DNA from 3 places in the Pantoea ananatis PA13 genome. Region 2 is predicted to be linked to each of the others. Evidence: predicted binding sites of a transcription regulator. Region 2 holds the regulator's gene; each other region holds the start of a gene.
What was found. Region 2 encodes PhoB, which activates phosphate uptake and scavenging genes when phosphate is short. Its sites were predicted from a motif close to CTGTCATAAAACTGNCNNAT; they were not measured.
Positions count from the first base shown of each region.

Region 1 (5,522 bases), 320 kb from region 2:
GGCGATGATGCGCTCCCAGGCGCTGGTACAGGCCGATGTCGAGCCGGGAACCGCGAAAATTAACGTCTGGTTTGCCAGACCGGCGACCGCGCGGGACTGTAACGTCGAACCGCCGATGTCTTCATAGGAAATCATGCGAAACAGCTCGCCAAAGCCTTCGATTTCCCGATCGAACAGCGGCAGGAGCGCCTCAGGGGTGCTGTTTTTCAGGTTAAAGCCGGTGCCGCCGTTGACGATAACCACCTGCACATCCTCGCTGGCAATCCAGCGTGAGACAATGGCGCGAATGCGGTAAAGATTGTCGGGCACGATGGCGTGGTCGATGACGCTGTGTCCGGCTTCGGCCGCGGCCTCACGCAGATAATCCCCGGACGTATCATTACTGGCATCACGGCTGTCTGAGACCGTCAGCGTGGCAAGCTGTAACGGTTGAAACGCGCTGGCTGGTTTACCCATATTTGCTCCTGCAATTAACCGCCAATGTAAGAAAGATTCTGTGTGATACCGGTATTGCCCTGCAACAGGAAATGCGTCTGTTTTTTCTGGCCCAGGCTGCTGGCAATGCGCGCCTGCAATTCATCTTGCTGATCGTCGGACGCCAGTAAATCACGCAGCGGAATACCGCCATCGCCAAACAGACACAGGTGCAGGTTACCCTGAGCGGAAACCCGCAGGCGGTTACAGCTGGCGCAAAAATCTTTGGAATACGGCATGATGAGGCCGATCTCACCCACGTAATCCGGATGATAAAACACCTGGGCCGGGCCATCACTGCGGCCGCTGATACGGCGCTGCCAGCCCTGCGCGATGAGTTGATCGCGGATCACCTCGCCCGACACATGCTGCTCGCGAAACAGCGCACCGCCCTCACCGGTTTCCATCAGCTCAATAAAACGCAGTTGAATGGGGCGCGTACGGATCCAGTCAAGAAAGGTCGTGAGATTATGGCTGTTGACGTCGCGCATCAGCACGCTGTTCACTTTGACCTGGCTGAAGCCGGCCTCAAAGGCCGCATCGATCCCGGCCATCACCTGGTGGAATTTATCCTGACCGGTTATGGCATGAAACTGGCGTGCATCAAGGCTGTCCACGCTGACGTTCAGGGCGGTGAGTCCGGCATCGCGCCACTGCTTAACGTCACGCGCCAGCCGGTAACCATTGGTGGTGACGGCGATATGGCGGATAGCCGCGTTTTCTCTGACAGCCGCAATGATGTCGGTAAAATCGCGACGTAATGAAGGTTCACCGCCGGTCAGGCGCACTTTCTCCGTGCCCGCCGCCGCGAAGGCGCGCGTGACCCGACGAATTTCATCCAGCGAGAGAAAACTTTTATTGCGGATACCGTTTGGCTGATAGCCATCGGGCAGGCAATAGGTACAACGGAAGTTGCATACATCCGTGACCGACAGGCGCAAATAGTAAAATTTGCGCGCAAATGCATCAGTAAATTGTGACACCAGAACACCTTTCCAATTCGGGAGATGCAGTCATTTCTTCCTGCACCCTGGCAGCGCGTAGGCTACGGCCTGAATCCCCTATCCACCGACGTAGGCATTCAGGCTTGAGTGTACGTTAACCGGCTGGTTAACGCGGTATACAGATGGTAGCGCGATTAGTGGTGATGCGCCATCCACGGCTTTTACTCTGTGTGCTTCATAACGTTAACTTTCACCGTATTTCGCTCACAGGATAAGTTAAAATACCCGGTAAGCATTGACGTAAATTACCCCCGTCTGCATCAACCGGGCCGCTGGCCGGCGCAGACGTGAAAAGGAGAAGTATGAATCGAACACTGGCGGACCTGGATCGCGTGGTGGCCTTAGGTGGCGGACACGGATTAGGACGCGTGATGTCGGCCCTGTCCCCTCTGGGTTCACGCCTCACAGGCATTGTGACCACGACAGACAACGGTGGCTCCACAGGCCGCATTCGTCGCGCAGAAGGTGGCATCGCCTGGGGCGACCTGCGTAACTGTATTAACCAGCTGATCACGGAGCCGAGCGTGGCCTCCGCCATGTTCGAATATCGCTTTACCGGCAACGGTGAACTGGCCGGACACAATCTGGGTAACCTGATACTGAAAGCGCTGGATCACCTTAGCGTGCGGCCGCTGGAAGTGGTCAACATCATCAGAAACCTGTTGAAAGTTGACGCCTTTTTAATCCCCATGTCAGAGCATCCGGTTGATTTAGTTGCAACCGATAGCGAAGGCAACGCGGTGTATGGGGAAACCGCTATCGACGCCATGCAGCTTCCACCGCAGGAACTGATGCTGCATCCCGCCGTGCAGCCCACCCGCGAGGCGCTCGATGCCGTTGCAGAAGCCGATCTGATTCTGATTGGACCGGGCAGCTTTTACACCAGCCTGATGCCCATTCTGCTCATGAAAGAGATGGCGCAGGCATTACGCCGGACGCCCGCTAACATGGTGTTTATCGGCAACCTGGGCCGCGAGTTGAGTCCTGCGGCGGCAACGCTTACCGTGGCCGACAAACTGGCGATGATGGAGCACTACATTGGCAAGCGGGTGATCGACGCGATCGTAGTTGGCCCGTCCACGGACGTCAGCCGGGTGGAAAACCGCCTGATTATTCGTGAACCGCTGGAGGCCGCCGATATCAAGTACCGCCACGACCGCCAACTGCTGCGCGCCGCGCTGGAGCACGCCGTTCAGGGATTTAACTGAATCAGGACACCGCAATAAACAATGTGCGCAATTCCTGCAGCTGATCGCGCAGGCCCGCCGCCTGTTCGAACTCCAGGTTTTGCGCATGTTGCTGCATCTGCCCTTCCAGCTCGTGGATCTTTTTCTGCAACGCCTGGGGGGACAACGCCAGGTAATCGGCGTCTGCCTCAGCGGCATTGCGCTTAGCGGGCTTGGCTTTACCACGCGTTTTCACCACGTTATTGCCCAGTTCCAGGATATCGGTGATTTTCTTGTTCAGGCCCTGAGGCACGATGCCGTTTTCTTCGTTATGCCGCTGCTGCTTCTCACGGCGGCGTTCCGTTTCTTCAATCGCTCTGGCCATTGAAGGCGTGATCTTGTCGCCATACAGAATCGCTTTACCGTTAATATTACGTGCCGCACGACCAATGGTTTGAATCAGCGAACGCTCCGAACGCAGGAAGCCCTCTTTGTCCGCATCCAGAATGGCCACCAGCGATACCTCAGGCATGTCCAGCCCTTCTCGCAACAGGTTGATCCCAACCAGTACGTCAAATTTGCCCAGGCGCAGGTCACGAATGATTTCCATCCTTTCCACCGTGTCGATATCCGAGTGCAGATAGCGCACCTTTTCACCGTGCTCTTCAAGGTACTCTGTCAGATCTTCCGCCATGCGTTTAGTCAGGACGGTCACCAGGACACGCTCGTTGATCGTAACGCGCTGGCGGATCTCAGACAGTAAATCATCAACCTGCGTCGCCACGGGGCGGACCTCAAGAATCGGATCCAGCAGGCCGGTTGGACGCACCACCTGATCGATGACCTCGTCGCCGGATTTCTCCAGCTCATATTTGCCCGGCGTTGCCGACACATAGATCGTCTGAGGGGCCAGCGCTTCAAACTCTTCGAACTTCATCGGACGGTTATCAAGCGCCGAAGGCAGTCGGAAACCGTACTCTACCAACGTCTCTTTACGTGCACGGTCGCCACGGTACATGCCGCCAATTTGGGGAATCGTGACGTGGGACTCATCCACCACCAGCAGGCCATCTGCGGGGAGATAGTCAAACAGCGTAGGCGGCGCCTCTCCCGGCCCACGGCCCGACAGGTAACGCGAGTAGTTTTCGATGCCGGAGCAGTAGCCCAGCTCGCCCATCATCTCCAGATCAAACTGGGTGCGCTGAGTGATGCGCTGCTCTTCCAGCAGTTTGTTGTTTTCCAGCAGGGTTTTACGCCGGTCGGCCAGTTCAACCTTGATGTCTTCCATGGCCTGCAGAATGCGCTCACGCGGCGTAACGTAGTGCGTTTTCGGATAGATGGTAAAACGCGGTACAACCGATTCAACCTGCCCGGTGAGCGGATCAAACAGGGACAGGCGCTCGACCTCTTCGTCAAATAACTCCACCCGCAGTGCCATATCATCGGACTCTGCCGGAAAAATATCGATGACCTCGCCACGCACCCGGAAGGTGCCGCGCTGAAACGCCTGGTCGTTGCGCGTGTACTGCAGCTCTGACAAGCGACGCAGAATGCTGCGCTGGTCGATGATCATACCGCGCGTCAGGTGCAGCATCATTTTCAGATAAAGATCGGGATCGCCCAGACCGTAAATGGCCGACACTGAGGCAACGACGATAACATCACGCCGCTCCAGTAATGCTTTAGTGGCGGAAAGACGCATCTGCTCGATGTGTTCGTTAACCGAGGCGTCTTTTTCGATAAAGGTGTCAGAGCTTGGGACATAGGCTTCAGGCTGGTAGTAATCGTAATAGGAGACAAAAAACTCCACCGCGTTGTCCGGGAAAAACTCCTTCATCTCACCATACAGCTGGGCCGCCAGCGTTTTGTTCGGTGCCAGCACCATGGTGGGCCGGTTAAGATCGGCGATCACGTTAGCCACGGTAAAGGTTTTACCCGATCCGGTAACGCCTAATAGCGTCTGGTGCGCCAGGCCATCTTCCAGTCCGGCTTCAAGACGACGGATCGCCTCTGGCTGATCGCCGGAAGGCTTGAAAGCGGAGTTCAGTTTAAAATCTTTACTCATGAATGCGGTTCCTGCAGATGAAAGACGGCGGGCAGCCCATTATTTTACTCTGCTATGGCGATTTTGCCAGAAAATAATACTGGATATAATAACAGTGTTGATGCACAGTAACGGCAACCACTTTACGCTTGACTCTTTGACATTATCGCGCGCGCTAACCGGATTCTGTTGCGCAAGGTTATCCCCAAGCCCGATATTGATTTAACATTTGTCAAGCATGTGTCATAAAATTGCAGTTTGATGAATCGGCCCCAATCCGGCAGGCTTGTTTTTTGCTAAGTCACTGAATTAATGTCGTTACTTTAAAAAGCCCAGATTCTCATCATCGGATTACCAGGCCCCGTATTTCCTCGCTTCCAACCTGTTTTCATTACCTAATACACAAGGTTATCCACAGGAATAGTGGATAACTAATGACAGCCCTTTGCACATCGGCTGTGTATAATTTTTTTCACTCTCCTTTGGGCGATAAAAAAATATTTTTTTTCGCTTATTTTCTGACGCTAACGGGTAGTGATTTAGCTATCAGCGCAATCCGTGCCTTGATCGGCGACAAGTGCGTCTCACTTTTCTTTTTTTCATTGCCCCATTAACGAGCAGGTGCACTTCCCGGCTTCATGAACCTGCACCAACGCTGTACCGCGTAAGCGTCCTGACATGGAATTGTTAACTTTTATTTATCTTTAAACAGGGTGATTTTCGCTGGTTAGCCCCGACTCCACTCGCCGTTGAGACTCTGGCCTGGTAATTGCATGCTCTCTCATCTGAGTGTTACAGGCAGTAGCCGCGTGAAATGCGCCGCTATCTCATTAG
Region 1 is NC_017554.1:3,184,644-3,190,165, forward strand. Features, by position in the region: gene moaB (molybdenum cofactor biosynthesis protein B) at 1-456, opposite strand, end outside; gene moaA (GTP 3',8-cyclase MoaA) at 471-1,460, opposite strand; molybdenum cofactor riboswitch at 1,447-1,580, opposite strand; gene PAGR_RS14990 (gluconeogenesis factor YvcK family protein) at 1,781-2,686, shown strand; gene uvrB (excinuclease ABC subunit UvrB) at 2,688-4,709, opposite strand.
Region 1: a site for PhoB is predicted at 4,929-4,948, ahead of uvrB (excinuclease ABC subunit UvrB). Genes of this name have one in related genera too.

Region 2 (5,522 bases):
CCACTGCTGCCAGCGCTGTTGCTGTTCAGCCAGCCAGCTGTCGCGCTGTGCGCTGTCAGGCAGCGTCAGGCCGAAGCCTGCGAATTGTTGCGCCAGCCCCTCCTGGAGCGGCTGAGCATTCGCCTGAGCCTGTTGGTGATGGCGCTGTATAGTCAGTAACGCCTGGTGTTCGTTCTCCAACTGCTGTTGCGCCAACTGCAGCGTTTGCTGGTGTTGCTGCTGTGTCTGCTGCTGCTGCAGATGCTGTTCTTTTGCCGCCTGATACGTTCGCTCGGCGTGTTCCAGCGTCTCTGTCTGCGAAGTTAATGCCTGTTCCTGACGGCTTTGCGCCTGCAGCCAGTGGTCCAGGGCGTCGGTGTCGTTCAGAGTGAAGGTAAGCGCAAGCTCACCGCTCAGTGCCTGCCAGCGCTGGGTCAATGCATCCAGCTGCTGCATTATACTGGCGAGCTCGTCGCGCAGAGACTGCTGCTGGCCCTTCAGGTGTTTTATCTGCTCATTTTTGGCCGTACCGGTTTCGCTCAGCGCTTCCACCTGTTTTTGCAGCACGGCTTTGCGCTGTTGGTTGGCGCTGACTTCGAGCGTGCGGTAGGTTTCAACCGCGGGATGTTCGCAGGAGCCGCATAAAGGGCAGGGTTGCCCGGCCTCCAGCCGCGCCCGGTGTTCTTCCAGATCGGCAATATGGCTTTCAAGCTGGCAAATCTTCTCCACATCGGTGAGTTGCTGTTTCTCCCGCTTCCATGTTTCCCGCAGCATCAGTAATTCAGCCTCAGCCTGCTGGCAGGCTTTTTCCAGATCCTGTAACCGTTTTTCATACTGACCGCGCTGCTGATGTAGCGGCTGCCACTGGGCTGCAAGTAACGTCAGCGTCTGACGTGCGTCACGCTGTTGAGTTAACTGCTTTAAGGCCTGACGCAAGGCTTCGGGAGGATGCGCCTTATGAAGCGATGTTAGTGCTTGCTCAGCGTCAGACAAGGTCTGCTGCGTAAGCTGCCCGGCCTGCTTCAATGGCGCAAGCTGTTGTTGCAGCTGTTCGACCTGCTGCTGGCGCTGATGAAGCTGCAGTGCCTGTTGCTGAATCTGCTGCGCCGACGCCGCCTGATCGGTTTCATGGCGGGCCAGTTGAGCAAAGCGGTCCTGCCACAGCGGAAGATTTTCGCCCCAAACCGGCATATCCGCCAGCTGTTGCCGACGCGACTGCTGCTGTGCCAGCGCCTGCTGGAGATCGCTGACCTTATATTGCTCGGTTTGCATCGCCTGTTCACGCTGCGTACAGCTCGCCTGCTGCTGTGCGGTTTCATGCTGCAGCTGTTGAATTTGCTGCTGCAGGGCCGAGAGCGCCTGATCGAGTGGAATAACCTGTCCGCTCAGTAGCGTTTCCTGCTGGTGCTGTTGCAAACGCACCTGTTCGCGCGCCGCTTCGGTTTCCTGATAACGCTGCTGCAACTGCTGCTGCTCGTGGGCCGCCGCCTGCATCTGCTGGTTTAACTGCTGCTGACGCTGTTGCAGCTCCGTGCGTTCAGTCTGCAGGTTGTCGCGCTGTTGCAGCGCACCGCGCAGTTTTTCTGCCGGTTCACTTCGTGCCAGACGCTGGCGATCGGCCTCTGCCGCCTGACTCGCCGCGTCGGCGGCCTGACGGGCGGCGTTCACCTGTTCAGCATCCGCGCTCAGCTGCTGTGCCAGCTGCAGCCACTGCTGCTGCCGCTGAGCGGTGTCAAACTGACGGCTGAGTTGCTGCTCGGCCTCAGTCAGGGCTGCCTCCTGTTGCTGCAGCCCGGCGCGGGTCGCCTCATCAAGCAGTGCCATGCCGTCTGCCCGACTGCGCATCAGTTCCAGCGCATTTTTGGCTTCTTTATGGCGCTCAAACGCGGCCATGGAAACCAGCCCGTAAATTTCCGTTCCGGTCAGCTCTTCCAGCAGCTCTGCGCGCTCATTCGCTTTGGCGTTAAGAAATGCGGCGAACTGGCCCTGTGACAGCATCATTGAACGGGTAAAACGTTCAAAATCCAGGCCGCTAAGCGTTTCGGTAAGCTTGAGCTTGTCGCCCACTTTGTCTGCAACGATCTGATTATCTGCGCAGCGAGCCAGCTCGACGCGGGGAGCCTGCAGTTTGCCGTCGGCCGTGCCTCGTGCGCGGTTCTGGCTCCAGAATGCCCGCCAGGCCTCGCCTTTGATTTCAAACTCGACTTCGGCCAGGCATTCGGCGCAGTCGCGCGTCATCAGCGGGTTGTGGCCCTGAGAAATCGCACCCAGGCGCGGCGTCTGGTGATACAGCGCCAGGCAGATAGCGTCCAGTAAGGTGGTTTTACCGGCACCTGTCGCGCCGGTAATGGCAAACAGACCATTACTGGCGAAAGGTTCGGTGCGAAAATCGATAAACCATTCTCCTTTCAGCGCATTCAGGTTTTTGAATCGCAGCGTGAGGATCTTCATGGGTTCGCCTCCAGGTCGGCCAGCGTCTGCTTAAACAGGGTCGTGACCTGGGCGATCTGCTTGTCATCAAGCTCCTCATTAAGCGCCAGGCGTCGGGCAAAAACCTCTTCGACCTTAAGTTCGCTCAGGGTTTCGTTATCCGTTTGCGCCAGGCTGTGCTGGCGCTGTTCACGACTGCGGCGTAACAGCAGTACTTCCACCGGTAAATCTGCCGTCAGCGCTTCAACCTGGCGCTGCAGATCGCTTAAGTACTCCTGGGTGGTGACTTCTATATCGAGCCAGACCGGCTTCTCTCCGCTGGGAGGGGAAAGGTGGGCGAGCTGCTCACTGATTTGCGCCAGGGAGCCTTTAAGCATCTGCATCGGCTGGAAGGTGGGAACCGGCAGGGTCAGGGTTTCCAGGCCGCGCGGGCTGAAAGTCAGCAGACAGACACTTTTTTCGCTGCCCAGCTCGTCAAAGCTCAGCGGAATAGGGGAGCCGCTGTAGCGAATATGGTCGCTGTTCGCGACGCGCTGAGCGCGATGAATATGTCCAAGGGCGATGTAATCGGCCGGCGGAAACGCCGAGGCAGAAAACGCATCCAGCGTGCCGATGTAGATATCGCGCACGGAGTCACTTTTGCTGACGCCAAGGGCGGTAAGGTGGCCGGTCGCCACGATCGGCAGGGACATGTTCAGCGCCTGTGCCGCCGCAAAGCTGCGCTGATAATGGGCGCTGATGGCCTCCAGCAGGCTGAGCTGTTTATCCCGTCCAGACTGACCGGCCTGGCTGCGCATAATGTCGCGCGGGCGCAGATAGGGAATCGCGCACAGCAGCGCGCCGGGTTCACCCTGACGGGTTGTCAGGATCATGACGTCGTCACTCTCCTGCGGCGTGGCAACGACCCGGGTGTTCAGACAGGCCAGCAGTTCGCGCGATTCATTCAGCGTTGCCACCGAGTCATGATTGCCCGCCAGCACCACCAGTTGACAGCCGCTGGGCTGTAACGCCACCACGAAGCGGTTAAACATTTCACGCGCATAGCTGGGCGGCGTACCGGTATCAAACAGGTCACCCGCCACAATCAGCGCATCGACCTGATGCTGTTCGATCTGTATTAACAGCCAGTCAAGAAAGGCCTGGTGCTCGGCGGCGCGGCTCTTGTTATAGAAGAACTGCCCCAGGTGCCAGTCCGCGGTGTGAATAATGCGCATAAAACTCCCTGCCAAATCGATTTGCCCGGCAATTATACTGGCTCAGTCACTAAAGCCACAAAACATGTCGTCATGTTGTCATAAATGGTTGTTGCAGGCCGGTTTTTATGGCTAACTTTTTCATAAAAGTGTCACAAAACTGACGCATAATGGCGCCGCAAATATCAGTGAAAGCCGTCCTACCTGCAGGAGTAATAATGGCTAAGCGCATTTTAGTTGTGGAAGATGAAGCTCCAATCCGTGAAATGTTATGTTTCGTACTGGAACAAAACGATTATCAGCCGATTGAGGCAGAAGATTATGACAGCGCCGTCAGCAAGCTGATTGAACCCTGGCCTGACCTGATCCTGCTGGACTGGATGTTACCCGGCGGCAGCGGCATACAATTTATTAAACATCTTAAGCGTGAAGCCATGACGCGTGATATACCGGTCATGATGCTCACCGCGCGCGGCGAGGAAGAAGATCGGGTACGCGGACTGGAAGTCGGTGCCGATGACTACATCACCAAACCGTTTTCCCCGAAAGAGCTGATGGCGCGAATTAAAGCCGTTATGCGTCGTATTTCGCCGATGGCGGTAGAAGATGTGATCGAAATGCAGGGCCTGAGCCTGGATCCCTCTTCGCATCGCGTGATGTCAGAAACCACACCGCTGGAAATGGGGCCGACAGAATACAAGCTGCTGCATTTCTTTATGACCCATCCTGAACGTGTTTACAGCCGTGAGCAGTTACTCAATCATGTCTGGGGCACTAACGTCTATGTTGAAGATCGTACGGTTGACGTTCATATTCGTCGTTTACGTAAGGCGCTGGAACTGACCGGCCACGATCGCATGGTACAAACCGTACGCGGAACAGGTTATCGTTTCTCTGCCCGCTTTTAAACGGAGCTTTAACCGTGCTGGAACGCCTCTCCTGGAAGAGATTACTGTCCGAACTGGTGCTGGCGTGTCTGCCTGCGCTGGTGCTCGGCCTGCTGTTCGGCTATTTGCCGTGGCTGCTGTTACTGAGCGTAGTCGGTATTTTACTGTGGCATTTTTACAACCTGATGCGCCTGTCTCACTGGCTGTGGCTGGATCGCACGATGACGCCACCGTCCGGACAGGCCAGTTGGGAACCGCTGTTTTACGGGTTGTATCAAATGCAACTGCGCAACCGGCGGCGGCGGCGCGAATTAGGTAATCTGATTAAGCGGTTTCGCAGCGGCGCGGAGTCGCTGCCGGACGCCGTGATACTTACCACCGAAGAGGGCACTATTTTCTGGTGCAACGGCCTGGCCCAGCAGCACCTGGGGCTGCGCTGGCCAGAAGATAACGGGCAAAATATCCTTAATCTGCTGCGTTATCCTGAATTTTCTCGCTATCTGCGGCAACGTGATTTCGATAAGCCGCTTACGCTGGTGCTGAATAACCAGCACCACATGGAATTCCGTGTGATGCCCTACAGCGAAGGCCAGTGGCTGATGGTGGCTCGCGACGTAACCCAGATGCATCAGCTTGAAGGGGCACGGCGAAACTTCTTTGCCAACGTCAGCCATGAACTGCGCACGCCTTTAACGGTGCTTCAGGGCTATCTGGAAATGATGAATGACTCCGTCATGAATCAGCGCTCACGGGACAAAGCGTTGCACACCATGTCGGAGCAAACCCGGCGAATGGATAGCCTGGTCAAACAGCTCCTGACGCTGTCGCGCATCGAGGCGGCTCCGGCCATTAATCTGAAAGAAAAGGTTGATGTACCGGTTATGCTCAAACTCCTGCAGCATGAAGCTGAAACCCTGAGCGGCGGACGTCACGCCATCCATTTTCATACCGATCCTCACCTGAAAGTGTTTGGCAATGATGAACAATTACGCAGTGCTATCTCCAACCTGGTCTACAACGCGGTGAACCACAC
Region 2 is NC_017554.1:3,507,753-3,513,274, reverse strand. Features, by position in the region: gene PAGR_RS16680 (AAA family ATPase) at 1-2,430, opposite strand, end outside; gene sbcD (exonuclease subunit SbcD) at 2,427-3,623, opposite strand; gene phoB (phosphate response regulator transcription factor PhoB) at 3,821-4,510, shown strand; gene phoR (phosphate regulon sensor histidine kinase PhoR) at 4,525-5,522, shown strand, end outside.

Region 3 (5,522 bases), 1.1 Mb from region 2:
GTATCGGTTTATTAACGGTCGTCCTGGATAATCCCACCGGTTACGGTCGCATCGTACGCGAGAATGACACCATCGTAGGCATTGTTGAACAAAAAGATGCCACGCCTTCTCAACTGACCATTAACGAAATCAATACCGGTATCCTGATCGCCAATGGCGGCGATCTTAAGCGCTGGCTGTCCCAGTTGAATAACAATAATGCTCAGGGCGAATTCTACATTACCGATATTATTGCCCTTGCGCATGAAGAAGGTCGGGTGATTAATGCAGTGCATCCGGCCCGCAATAGCGAAACTGACGGTGTCAATAATCGCCTGCAACTGGCCACGCTTGAGCGGACTTACCAAAGCGAGCAGGCTGAAAAACTGCTGTTGGCAGGCGTCATGCTCCGCGATCCTGCGCGTTTCGATCTGCGTGGCACCCTGCAGCATGGCCGTGATGTTGAAATTGACACCAACGTTATCATTGAAGGCCAGGTGACGCTGGGCAACCGGGTCAAAATTGGTGCTGGCTGCGTCATCAAAAACAGCGTTATCGGGGATGACTGTGATATCAGCCCCTATTCGGTGATCGAGGATGCAAATCTGGCTGCAGACTGTACCGTAGGGCCATTTGCGCGTCTGCGTCCGGGAAGTGAGCTGGCTCAGGCCGCGCACGTAGGTAATTTTGTCGAGATGAAGAAAGCCCGACTGGGTAAAGGGTCCAAAGCGGGTCACCTCTCTTACCTGGGCGATGCCGAGATTGGTGCCAATGTGAATATTGGGGCGGGAACGATCACCTGTAATTACGATGGCGCGAATAAATTCAAAACGATCATTGGCGATAACGTCTTTGTAGGATCGGACACGCAGCTGGTCGCGCCGGTCAATGTGGCGGCAGGCGCGACTATCGCAGCGGGCACCACGGTAATGAAAGATGTCTCTGCAGCCGATCTGGTCTATAACCGTAAAGAACAGAACCATAAAGCCGGTTGGCAACGTCCGCAGAAGAAAAAATAATTTTACGGCCCGTGATACACGGGCCGCTTGCAGTACCAAAACTATAATCCCCACTCTCTACAAGGCTCGGGGAACCGGCAAAGCCGGACTATCAGGTCATATGACAACGCAATGGCGAACAGCCATGAAGTCAGGAAATAACTATGTGTGGAATTGTTGGTGCAGTAGCACAACGTGATATCGCAGAAATTTTGTTAGAAGGGTTACGCCGCCTGGAGTACCGCGGTTATGACTCAGCCGGTCTTGCCGTCGTCGATCAGCAGGGGCACGTAACGCGCCTGCGTCGTCTGGGAAAGGTTCAGATGCTGGCTGCTGCCGCTGAAGAACAGCCCCTTGTTGGCGGAACAGGCATTGCTCACACCCGCTGGGCAACCCATGGCGAGCCCTCAGAAGCCAACGCGCATCCGCACGTTTCTGAGCACATCGTTATCGTCCATAACGGCATTATTGAAAACCATGAGCCCCTGCGTGAAGCGCTGATGGCGAAGGGTTATCACTTCGCCTCAGAAACCGATACCGAAGTGGTGGCGCATCTGGTCCATCTGGAACAGAAACAGGGCGGCTCGCTGCGTGAAGTTGTACAGCGCGTGATCCCTCAGCTGCGCGGCGCCTATGGCATGGTGATTATGGACAGCCGCGATCCGTCGCTGCTGGTGGCGGCTCGTTCCGGAAGTCCGCTGGTCATTGGCCGTGGTGTGGGTGAAAACTTTATCGCTTCTGACCAACTGGCGCTGCTACCGGTCACTCGCCGCTTCATTTATCTGGAAGAGGGCGATATCGCTGAAATTAGCCGTCGTGATGTCACCATCATTGATGGCAACGGCAATAACGTCCGTCGTGAAGAGATCGAGTCCAGCGTGCAGTATGATGCGGGCGACAAAGGCCAGTATCGTCACTACATGCAGAAAGAGATCTATGAGCAACCGAATGCGATTAAAAACACCTTAACAGGGCGTTTTAACCACGGTGAAGTGGATCTCAGTGAACTGGGGCCAAATGCAGAAGCCCTGCTCAGCAAGGTTGAGCATGTTCAGATCATTGCCTGCGGCACCTCATATAACTCCGGTATGGTTTCGCGTTACTGGTTCGAGGCGCTGGCAAACGTCCCTTGCGACGTCGAAATCGCGTCTGAATTCCGCTATCGCAAATCTGCTGTGCGTAAAAACAGCCTGCTGATTACCCTCTCTCAGTCGGGTGAAACCGCTGATACGCTGGCTGCGCTGCGCCTGTCCAAAGAGCTGGGTTATCTGGGATCGCTGGCCATTTGTAACGTCGCGGGTTCGTCGCTGGTGCGCGAATCCGATCTGGCGCTGATGACCAAAGCGGGCACTGAGATTGGTGTGGCCTCCACAAAGGCCTTTACCACCCAACTCACCGTGCTGCTGATGCTGGTGGCAAAACTCGGCCGCCTCAATGGCATGTCCGCAGAAAAAGAGCATGAGATTGTTCATGGTCTGCAGGCGTTGCCAAGCCGCATTGAGCAAATGCTGGCGCAGGATAAGCTGATTGAAAACCTGGCTGAAGATTTCTCTGATAAGCACCATGCGCTGTTCCTGGGTCGTGGCGATCAATATCCGATCGCCATGGAAGGGGCGCTGAAGCTGAAGGAAATTTCGTATATTCATGCGGAAGCTTATGCCGCGGGCGAACTCAAGCACGGTCCGCTGGCACTGATCGATGCTGACATGCCGGTCATCGTGGTGGCACCGAACAACGAGCTGTTAGAGAAGCTGAAATCGAATATCGAAGAGGTGCGCGCGCGCGGCGGTCTGCTGTACGTGTTTGCCGATCAGGATGCCGGTTTCAGTGACAGCGAGGGAATGAAGATCATTCCCTTGCCGCACGTTGAAGAGGCCATTGCGCCTATCTTCTATACCGTGCCGCTCCAGCTACTCTCCTATCATGTCGCCCTGATTAAAGGCACCGATGTGGATCAGCCGCGTAATCTGGCGAAATCGGTCACGGTCGAGTAAAGCCTCTCACGCGTGAATCCCACCAGGGATTCACGCGTTCCATTTATTTGATTTTGCTGCTGACTTGCTCAATTACGCGCTGCTGATCGCTGATTTTACGGTTAGCCTCATCGAGTGAGCGTTGCAGGTTATTGATCGTATCTTCATTTTTACTGAGCTTTTGTGTGAGCTGGTTGAGGGTATCAGTCTGGTTTTCTTGCGTTTTTAATAATTTCTCTACATTCTCCTTCGTTTTACTCACATCCTCAGCATTGACAGAAGCTTGTCTGACCGCGCCACCACTATCAATTGTGGCCAGAGTGCCTCTGTTATCTGTCATTGCAAAAGATTCATCCGAATGAATCTGCGGTACGTCGTACGCCTGGGCGCTGGCCAGCGTACAGAGGACGACGATATTGCCTACCAGAAGCTTCTTCATAAATTTCATCGAACATGTCCTTTTCAATAGTGGGCTTGTAAAAATTAGCAATAATTGTGTCTGTCATATAACTGTAATATTAACTACATTTTTCTGTCACTAAACTGTCCTATTTTCCCTCCTGCAGCAATCACTGACTCTTACTAAAAAGGCACTTAGCCTGACTTTTCTCCCCTGGAGGGAACATGACACTGATGCGTAGCACCGTAGCCCGAATCCTCGCCGCCTCTCTTGCCGTTAGTGCGGTTTCTGCCTTTGCAGCCACCGATCTGACTGGTGCTGGCGGTACATTCCCGGCGCCGGTTTATGCCAAGTGGGCAGCAGAGTATCAGCAAGCCACCGGTAGCAAAATTAACTATCAGGGCATTGGTTCATCTGGCGGTGTAAAACAAATTATCGCCAAAACCGTTGATTTCGGTGCGTCCGATGCGCCTATGAAAGACGAAGATCTGCAGAAGAATGGGCTGTTCCAGTTCCCTACCGTGATCGGTGGTGTGGTGCTGGCGGTTAACCTGCCAGGCGTAAAATCTGGCCAACTGACGCTGGACGGAAAAACCGTAGGTGATATCTATCTCGGCAATATCAAGAAGTGGAACGATCCAGCGATCGTTAAACTGAACCCGGGCGTGAAACTGCCAGACACCAACATCAACGTGGTGCGCCGCGCGGATGGTTCAGGTACCTCTTTCGTTTTCACCAGCTACCTGGCGAAAGTGAATGAAGAGTGGAACAGCAAAATTGGTAAAGGAAACACCGTTAACTGGCCAACCGGTCTGGGCGGTAAAGGTAACGACGGCGTTGCGGCGTTCGTTCAGCGTCTGCCAGGCTCCATTGGTTACGTTGAGTACGCGTATGCCAAACAGAATAACCTGACCTACACCAAGCTGATGGATGCAGACGGTAAGGCCGTTGCGCCAAGCGAAATCAGCTTCTCTAATGCCGCAAAAGGCGCAGACTGGAGCAAATCGTTTGCCCAGGATCTGACCTTCCAGAAAGGCAATGATGCATGGCCGATCACCTCAACCACCTTTATCCTGATTTACAAAGACCAGGCTAATGCGGCGAAAGGTGCCGAAGTACTGAAATTCTTCGACTGGGCTTATAAAGACGGCGGCAAAACGGCTAACGCCCTGGATTATGCCACCCTGCCTGAGAGCGTAGTTCAGCAGATCCGTGCCGCATGGAAAGCCAATATCAAAGACAGTTCAGGTAAAGCGCTTTACAAGTAAGTGAATGACCCTGGCCGGACATCAGTCTGGTCAGCCTTCAGGGGCGGCGTCTGCCGCCCTGATAACTTCTGAGGACTGAGACTTCTATGGCTGCAACGAAGTCGGCATTCAAAGCCCCAGGCAAGCAAGGTGACAGAGTTTTCGGTGCGCTGGTAAAACTCTCTGCGCTGATCGTCTTGTTACTGATGGGCGGCATCATTGTCTCCCTGATCTTCTCTTCCTGGCCGAGCATACAGAAATTTGGTTTCGCCTTTTTGTGGACCAAAACCTGGGACGCCCCTAACGAACAATTTGGTGCGCTGGTACCGATTTACGGTACGCTCGTCACCTCAATTATTGCCCTGATTATTGCGGTACCGGTCAGTTTCGGTATTGCGCTTTTCCTTACTGAACTCGCACCAGGCTGGTTACGTCGTCCACTGGGGACCGCCATTGAGCTGTTAGCGGCGATCCCCAGCATTGTTTACGGCATGTGGGGCTTATTTGTTTTTGCGCCACTGTTCGCACAGTACTTCCAGACGCCGGTTGGCGATGTGATGTCGGGCATTCCTATCATTGGCGAGCTGTTTTCTGGCCCCGCATTTGGTATCGGTATCCTGGCCGCAGGCGTTATCCTGGCCATCATGATCATCCCCTACATTGCCTCGGTAATGCGCGACGTGTTCGAACAGACGCCGGTGATGATGAAAGAGTCGGCTTACGGCATTGGCTGTACGACCTGGGAAGTGATTTGGCGTATTGTTCTGCCCTTCACCAAAAATGGGGTGATCGGCGGTGTCATGCTCGGTCTGGGACGTGCACTGGGTGAAACCATGGCCGTGACCTTTATTATCGGTAATACCTACCAGTTAGACAGCGCCTCGCTGTTTATGCCCGGCAACAGTATCACCTCAGCGCTGGCGAA
Region 3 is NC_017554.1:61,467-66,988, reverse strand. Features, by position in the region: gene glmU (bifunctional UDP-N-acetylglucosamine diphosphorylase/glucosamine-1-phosphate N-acetyltransferase GlmU) at 1-998, shown strand, start outside; gene glmS (glutamine--fructose-6-phosphate transaminase (isomerizing)) at 1,142-2,971, shown strand; gene PAGR_RS00290 (DUF4349 domain-containing protein) at 3,015-3,398, opposite strand; gene pstS (phosphate ABC transporter substrate-binding protein PstS) at 3,575-4,618, shown strand; gene pstC (phosphate ABC transporter permease PstC) at 4,705-5,522, shown strand, end outside.
Region 3: a site for PhoB is predicted at 3,483-3,502, ahead of pstS (phosphate ABC transporter substrate-binding protein PstS). Genes of this name have one in related genera too.